2 regions of the Pseudomonas sp. TNT2022 ID642 genome follow, and region 2 is predicted to be linked to the other one. Evidence: predicted binding sites of a transcription regulator. Region 2 holds the regulator's gene; the other holds the start of a gene.
What was found. The regulator FliA, encoded in region 2, starts transcription of late flagellar genes. The targets are predictions, from matches to a motif close to CTAAAGTTTNNNNNNNNNNNGCCGNTAA.

Region 1 (4,202 bases), on a different contig from region 2:
TGCAGTGGCCGTTGGGCTGGTTGTCCGATCGTTATGACCGAGCGCTGCTGATACGCTGCTTTGCCGGGTTCCTGGCGGTGGCGGCGTTACCGTTGGCGGTGCTGCCGCAGGTTCCGCTCGAGGTGCTGTTCGGGGTTGGCTTTCTCTGTTCGCTGGTGCAGTTCTGTCTGTATCCGTTGGCGGTGGCGTTTTCCAATGACCACGTGGAAGGGGATCGCCGGGTGTCGCTGACAGCAATGTTGTTGGTGACCTACGGGGTCGGCGCGAGCATCGGGCCGTTGCTCGCGGGTGTGCTGATGAAGTTGTTCGGCAGTCAGAGCCTGTATGCGTTCTTCAGCTTCTTCGCGCTGGTACTGGTGTGGCGGATCCGGCCGAAAGCGGTGACCAATCTGCATCAGGTCGACGACGCGCCGCTGCACCACGTGGCCATGCCGGACAGCATGTCCAGTTCACCGCTGGTGGCCGCCCTCGACCCTCGTGTAGATGAGCAAGTGGTGCAGGAGCAGATGGTACAGGACCCGGTGCAGGCGCCGGCAAATCCCGAGCCTGAACCTGCTGCGCCGTCAGAGCCTGCGGCAGAAGGCGAACCGGATACCGATAATCCTGCGCCCGATCTCAGCGGCGGCAGACCCTGAACTGAACAAAAATCACCGCGCATAAAAAAGGGCAGTCCCACCAGGAACTGCCCTTTTTATTGGTCGCTGCGAATCACATATCGTCTTTGTCGAAACGGCGTGCTTCACGTTGCAGCTGATACACGAAACGCTCGACGTTACGTGCGGCCTGACCACTGATGTTGTGGAAACGCAGGCCGGCGAAGGTGATGTTGAGTTTTTCTTCGAAGTGCAGATAACGCAATTCGACGGAGGTCGGCTGGTTGCCGAACAGCGGCGGGGCGATCAGGCGGTCATAGACCTGGCCCAGTTGCAGGCGATCAGTGATATCGCCTTCGAAACGCAGCTTGCAGCCGGTTGCGGAGATATCCAGCAGTTTGCCGTTGATCGGCGCCTTGAGCTTTTCGCCGCCCAGTTCAACGCTGACCAGATCAGTCAGTTTCAGTGCGGCGCGGAAAGCATTACGGCGCTGGTGGTAAACCACTTCGGTCGGTAGCTCGCCGGTGTAGAAACGGTCGCCGTCGGATTCTTCAATGTTCAGCGTGCCGTTGCATTCCCAGGCGATACGAACGCCGTCGTGAAAACCCTCGACCTTGAACGGCTCACCGGCCAGCAGAAAGCGTTCGCCATCACGCGGGATCATCTCGTCCAGCGCGATCGAAGCGCTGTCGCGGTCGACTTTGATCAGGTAGCTCTGGAAGCGCTGGCTGCGCTCATGAAAGGTGATGATCAGCGGATCGTGGCTTTCTTGCAGCTGGCGCAGGTTGCTGGAGATTTCCAGTGGCGTGGTAAGCACCTTAGGGGGCTGCGGAGCATCATCCGCGCTGAGGGCGTTGGACACGGTTTATCAATCTCCAGACAAAATATGACGACTAGCCAGCATTTTGCCAGCATGTTCCGCGGGTTGATAGAGCTGGCGCATCAACGGCTCATGCCTGGCTGAGCGGACGCGGCGTGGCGGGTTTGGCAAATGTACCGCTGGCGTTATAAAGCGCTGGCGCTTCACCACCGGTGAGGATCTTCAGCTGATTGGCCGTGGCGGCCTGCTGGATCTGGATCGACTGACCATTCTTGAGGTTGGCGGCCTGGCATTGCGCGATCAGATCGGTCAATGCGTCGCCTTGCGTCAACAACTGCTCGCCAATGCTCGACTGGCCAGCCAACTGCACAAGACCTGTACGATCAGCGGGCAGGTTGAGGCTGGCGAGAATTTCGCTGCGCTTGCGGCCATGCTGTTCAAGCAGAATGATCAATGCCTGTTTGTGCGCCAGAATTTCTTCCAGCAGCGGCATGTCGCGACCGTGCAACGCGAGGGATTCGGTGTGCAGTAACTCCAGCAATTGTTGAGCTGGAGCAAAGTCGTCGTTGATCAGTTGCAATAAATTAGTGTCGTGCATGGCTGGCCTTGGGTTTTAAGCGTCCAAAAGCCTCGCGCTGGCAAAGGCCTAGCGCTGGGCTTCGAAGTTGAGCAGTTTGCTGGCTACACGGTTGCTGTCGACTTTATAGCTGCCATCGGCAATCGCGGCTTTCAACTCGGCCACACGGGCTTTGTCGACAGCAGGTTGATCGCGCAGCTTGTCAGTGACCTTCTGCAACTGTTGAGCCTCATTGCTGAGGTGTACCGATTCCCCGCTTTTTGCGGTACTGGCCTGTTCGGCCGGGGTATTCAGCGGCGCGGAGGTGCCGGTTTCGGCGGTTTCCTTGGCGTTGCTGGTACGTGTACTGCCCGTAAGTGACGAGGAGCTGTTCAAACGGCTGAAATCGATGACCATGATAAAAAACCTCTGGGAATTTGGACGCTTGCCATGTTTTCGGCCATCCCCTGGAAAACTTTAGGCACATTTACAATGAGCCTTGCATGCGCCGGCGCGTGTCCTGCTGCGGCACAGTTTAGGGAACAGCCGTGGTCAGCGCCAGTTTTCTACATCGCCACTTCCACTTGGCCCGGCGCGGTGACTTGCGCCTTGATGACCCGTTGCGAGTTGAGGTTTTTCACGCGGATCTGTTCTTTCAAACCGCCATTGGCCAGCGCTTCGCCGGGCATGCGCACGGCGAGCGTACCGCTGCGCGCAGTGATGACCACTTGATCGCCCTTGCGAACGACTTCCGCCTGTTCCAGATGAACCAGAGTAATGACCTGATCGGCTACCGTTGGTCGGGTTAATTTCTGTCCGATCGCTTCGTCTACCGAGGTCAGAAAGCCTTGGTTGATCGTGCTCACGTCGCGCTCACGCAGGGTCACGTCCTGTGGTTCGATAATCCCCGCACGTTTGAGCGGGCGCGTGGTCGTCACAATCTCGCGAAACAGGCGGACTTGAGCGGGCACGAACACGGTCCAGGGCGAGGCGCCTTCACAGCGGACCTTCACGGTAACCCGGCCCAGCGGACGTGCCGGACTCTCCAAAGTAGCTGTCAATTCCTTGTCGCACATAGGCATGCGCATACGCGGGTCGAGCTGGTTTACTTCGATTTCGTAGCGGCCTTCCGTTTGACTGGTAGCCAGATAGTCTTCTACGGTGAACTCAAGAAAGCCCTGAGTGACGCCGATAAGCATGTCAGGCAAGGTAACCGCATCAGCAATGGCAGGGCTGCCAGCGAAAAAGCAGCAAATAGCGCCCGCAGCACAAAGCCCTCTGCGAAGGGGTGATGTCAGGCGTCGAAAAAATGTCGTTTGAGCGTTCATACGAGTTAAAAAGCAAGCGCCGTGCCGTTTAGCAATGAATGTGCGTCGCAACAACACTTGGCGTTGGTGTAGGAGTCTGGGCATGGCTGGTGTAATGGATTCGGTGAACCAGCGCACGCAACTGGTAGGGCAGAATCGCCTGGAGCTGTTGTTGTTCCGTCTTGACGGTCAGCAGCTCTACGGAATCAACGTGTTCAAGGTACGGGAAGTGTTGCAGTGCCCGTCGCTGACGTTGATGCCCAAGTCCAGTCCTGTCGTGTGCGGGGTGGCAAATATCCGGGGGGCGACCATTCCGATCCTTGATCTGGCAATGGCCACCGGTTCCGGAGCGTTGAAGGACAAGAACAACCCGTTCGTGATCATCACGGAGTACAACACCAAGACCCAGGGTTTCCTGGTCCGCTCGGTGGAGCGCATCGTCAACATGAACTGGGAAGAGATTCATCCGCCGCCCAAGGGCACGGGTCGCGATCATTACCTGACCGCTGTGACTCGGGTGGACAATCAGTTAGTCGAAATCATCGACGTCGAGAAAGTGTTGGCCGAAGTTGCGCCGACACCGGAAGCGATTTCGGTGGGCGTGGTCGATGTCGAGACCCAGACCAAGGCACTGTCGTTGCGTGTCTTGACGGTCGATGACTCGTCGGTGGCGCGCAAGCAGGTCACGCGTTGTCTGCAGACGATCGGTGTCGAAGTGGTGGCGCTGAACGACGGCAAGCAGGCGCTGGATTACCTGCGCAAGCTGGTCGATGAGGGCAAGAAGCCGGAAGAAGAGTTCCTGATGATGATTTCCGACATCGAGATGCCGGAGATGGACGGGTACACCCTGACGGCGGAAATCCGCGGCGACGCACGCATGCAAAAGCTTCATATCATCCTGCATACTTCGTTGTCCGGGGTATTCA
Region 2 (4,202 bases):
ATCTTTTTCTGCAAGCATCGCGGCGCGGTCATGTTCGATGCCCGCAAAGCGGTCGACCTGACTGGCCATGAGCACGAGTTTGAGCAAATTGCTTTCGACTTCGGTGACCAGTTGGGTCACACGCTTGATCACCTGACCGGTCAGGTCCTGGTAATCCTGGGCCAGCAGGATGTCGTTGAGATTGCTCGACACCGCACGGTTGTCCGTGCTGCTGCGTGACAGAAAACCGTCGACCCGGCGCGCCAGTTCACGGAACTCTTCAGCCCCGACCTCGCGACGCATGAAGCGACCCCAATCGGCGCTCAAAGTCTGGGCTTCGTCAGCCAGACCATTGACCACCGGTGTGGCGCTTTCCACCAGATCCATGGTGCGGTTGGCCGCGGCCTCTGTCAGCTTGACCACATAGCCCAGGCGTTCGGTGGCGTCGGTGATTTGCGACACTTCCTCGGCCTGCGGCATGTTCGGGTCGATCTGGAAGTTGACGATCGCACTGTGCAGTTCACGTGTGAGCTTGCCCACTTCCTGGTACAGGCCACGGTCACGGGTCTGATTGAGCTCATGGATCAGTTGCACAGCGTCACCGAACCTGCCTTTTTCAAGGCTTTCGACCAGTTCGACCGCGTGTTTTTTCAGGGTCGACTCGAAATCGCCCTGTGAAGATTCGTTATGCTCCATAGCTCCCCCGCGCGTTCATCAGCCGATGCGTTCGAAAATCTTCTCGATTTTGTCTTTCAACGCCTGAGCCGTGAAAGGTTTGACTACGTAGCCGTTCACACCGGCCTGAGCGGCCTCGATGATCTGCTCGCGCTTGGCTTCTGCAGTCACCATCAGCACTGGCAGGTGCTTGAGTTTTTCATCGGCACGCACGTGACGCAGCAGGTCGATACCGGTCATGCCCGGCATGTTCCAGTCCGTTACCAGAAAGTCGATGCTGCCGCTGTTGAGCACCGGAATGGCAGTCACGCCATCGTCAGCCTCGACGGTGTTGGTGAACCCAAGATCACGCAGCAGGTTCTTGATGATCCGCCGCATCGTTGAGAAGTCATCAACGATGAGGATTTTCATGTCTTTGTTCAATTCGACCTCCAAGCAGTCTTAAACGCGCCCAGCACCTGGACGCGCCACTTCAATCAATCGGCGCAGCACTCGAAGACTGTCTGGAGCACAACAGAGCAAGACCGGTGCCGTTCATCACCGCACCAGCCTCGTTCGCAGTGTCCCCACACTGCCTTCAGCGCGCTCGCCACTCCCCCAAACGCCCCCGCAAACGGGCCGCGCACTGGCTGTGTAACTGGCTGACCCGCGATTCACTGACGCCAAGGACTTCACCGATCTCCTTGAGGTTCAGCTCTTCGTCGTAGTACAGCGCCAACACCAGTCGCTCACGCTCCGGCAAATTGGCAATCGCGTCCGCCAGCGCCGCCTGGAAGCGTTCATCTTCCAGATCGCGTGACGGCTCCATATGAGCACTCGCGCCATCCTCGTGCAGCCCTTCGTGTTCGCCGTCCTGCAACAGGTCGTCGAAACTGAACAGGCGACTGCCCAAGGTGTCATTCAAAATCCCGTAGTAATCGTCGAGACTCAATTGGAGTTCGGCTGCAACCTCGTGATCTTTAGCGTCACGGCCGGTTTTAGCTTCAATTGAGCGAATTGCGTCGCTGACCATACGGGTATTGCGGTGAACCGAGCGTGGCGCCCAGTCCCCTTTGCGCACTTCGTCGAGCATCGCGCCGCGGATTCGTATGCCCGCGTACGTTTCGAAACTGGCGCCTTTGCTGGCGTCATATTTGGTCGAGACTTCGAGCAGGCCGATCATCCCGGCCTGGATCAGGTCTTCGACCTGCACACTCGCCGGCAAGCGTGCCAGCAAGTGGTAGGCAATGCGTTTGACCAGTGGCGCGTAACGCTCGATCAGCTCGTACTGCGCGTCACGTGCCGACTTCTTGTAGTAGTTCATACCGCTTGCGGTCATAGCACGGGCCCTGCCGTTTGCTGCACGAGGCGCTCGACGAAAAACTCAAGGTGGCCACGCGGGTTAGCGGGCAGCGGCCAGGTGTCGACCTTCTGCGCGATCGCCTTGAACGCCAGTGCGCACTTGGAACGCGGAAAGGCTTCGTACACCGCGCGCTGCTTCTGCACCGCTTTACGCACGCTTTCGTCGTAAGGCACGGCGCCGACGTATTGTAGAGCGACGTCGAGGAAGCGATCCGTGACCTTGGTCAACTTGGCGAACAGGTTGCGCCCTTCCTGCGGGCTCTGCGCCATGTTGGCGAGGACGCGGAAGCGGTTCATGCCGTAATCGCGGTTGAGCAATTTGATCAGCGCGTAAGCGTCGGTAATGGAAGTCGGCTCATCGCAGACCACCAGCAACACTTCTTGCGCGGCGCGTACAAAACTGACTACCGAGTCACCAATACCCGCAGCGGTGTCGATCACCAGTACGTCGAGATTGTCGCCGATGTCGCTGAACGCCTGAATCAGGCCGGCGTGTTGCGCCGGGCTCAGGTGGACCATGCTCTGCGTGCCGGACGCCGCCGGCACGATGCGAATGCCTCCGGGGCCTTGCAACAGCACGTCGCGCAATTCGCAACGGCCTTCGATGACGTCGGCCAGTGTGCGTTTAGGGGTCAGCCCCAACAATACGTCAACGTTCGCCAGACCGAGGTCGGCGTCCAGCAGCATGACCCGACGGCCAAGCTCTGCCAGCGCCAGCGACAAGTTCACTGACACGTTAGTCTTGCCGACGCCACCTTTGCCGCCGGTCACCGCGATCACCTGTACGGGATGCATGCTGCCCATGTTATTTCTTTACCTTGTCTTGCATAGACGGAGGCCACATTACTGGCTGCGCGTTCACAACCGGAACAATGCATGGCAGACCATCGATGTAGGTACAAAAACTGTTCATGAATACCTCAGCCTACCTGCTTGGTCGGGCTGTGATAGATATCAGCGAACATGTCAGCCATGGCTTCTTCGCTGGGTTCTTCCTGCATTTGCACGCTGACGGCGCGGCTGACCAGTTGATGACGGCGCGGCAGATGCAAATCATCCGGAATCCGTGGGCCATCGGTCAGGTACGCGACCGGCAATTCATGACTGATCGCCAGGCTCAACACTTCGCCAAGGCTGGCCGTTTCATCCAGTTTAGTCAGGATGCAGCCGGCAAGCCCGCAACGCTTGTAACTGTGATAAGCGGCGGTTAGAACCTGTTTCTGGCTGGTGGTTGCCAAGACCAGATAATTTTTTGAACGGATGCCACGCCCGGCCAGACTTTCGAGCTGCATGCGCAGCGCCGGATCGCTGGCTTGCAGGCCGGCAGTATCGATCAATACCACGCGTTTGCGTAGCAGTGGATCCAGTGCCTGCACCAGCGATTGGCCCGGATCGACGTGGGTCACTGGCACATTGAGAATCCGCCCCAGTGTCTTCAGTTGTTCCTGAGCGCCGATGCGGAAGCTGTCCATGCTCACCAGCGCGACATTCTGCGCGCCGTATTTCAGCACATAACGCGCGGCAAGCTTGGCGAGAGTCGTGGTCTTGCCCATGCCGGCAGGGCCGACCATGGCGATCACACCGCCCTCTTCCAGTGGCTCGACTTCCGGTACGGCAATCATCCGCGCCAGGTGCGCGAGCAACATGCGCCAGGCCTGACGGGGTTCTTCGATATCGGTGATCATCGCCAGCAGATCGCGCGACAACGGGCCGGACAGGCCGATACGTTGCAGACGACGATACAGATTGGCTTGCGCCGGACGGCTGCCTTGCAGCTGATTCCAGGCCAGGGTGCCGAGCTGAACTTCCATCAGCTCGCGCAGGCTGTTCAATTCGAAACGCATCGAATCCAGTGCACGCGGATCAACACCGCCGGAGGACTGCGCAGGCGCCGGGGCCGGACGCGCTGGAGCAGCGTAAGTCGGCTCGCTCAGCGGTTCAGCGGCAGTCAGCGGCAGGCCAGCGGTCAACGGCAGCCCGGCGAAGATCTGGCGATTGCTGTTGCCGTCGGCTTCGCCACGCAGGCTCAGTTCGGCCTGGGCGGTGACGATGCGCGACTGAGTCTTGCGCAGCTCGTCTTCGAGTTCCATGTTCGGAACCCGTGGCGCCAGCGCCGACAATTTGTAATCCAGTGCCGCCGTCAGCTCGACACCGCCGGCAATGCGGCGATTGCCAATGATGGCGGCATCAGCGCCCAGCTCATCACG

Region 1: the regulator FliA is predicted to act here: its motif matches at 2,423-2,450, upstream of flgM (flagellar biosynthesis anti-sigma factor FlgM).

What each region holds. Positions count from the first base shown of each region.
Region 1 is NZ_JAMDGW010000022.1:6,523-10,724, forward strand. It holds gene M5G26_RS22090 (MFS transporter) at 1-635, shown strand, start outside; gene M5G26_RS22095 (flagellar brake protein) at 709-1,455, opposite strand; gene M5G26_RS22100 (flagella synthesis protein FlgN) at 1,544-2,011, opposite strand; gene flgM (flagellar biosynthesis anti-sigma factor FlgM) at 2,060-2,386, opposite strand; gene flgA (flagellar basal body P-ring formation chaperone FlgA) at 2,536-3,297, opposite strand; gene M5G26_RS22115 (chemotaxis protein CheV) at 3,380-4,202, shown strand, end outside.
Region 2 is NZ_JAMDGW010000044.1:4,495-8,696, reverse strand. It holds gene M5G26_RS28780 (protein phosphatase CheZ) at 1-675, opposite strand, end outside; gene M5G26_RS28775 (chemotaxis response regulator CheY) at 694-1,065, opposite strand; gene fliA (RNA polymerase sigma factor FliA) at 1,232-1,972, opposite strand; gene fleN (flagellar synthesis regulator FleN) at 1,969-2,799, opposite strand; gene flhF (flagellar biosynthesis protein FlhF) at 2,916-4,202, opposite strand, start outside.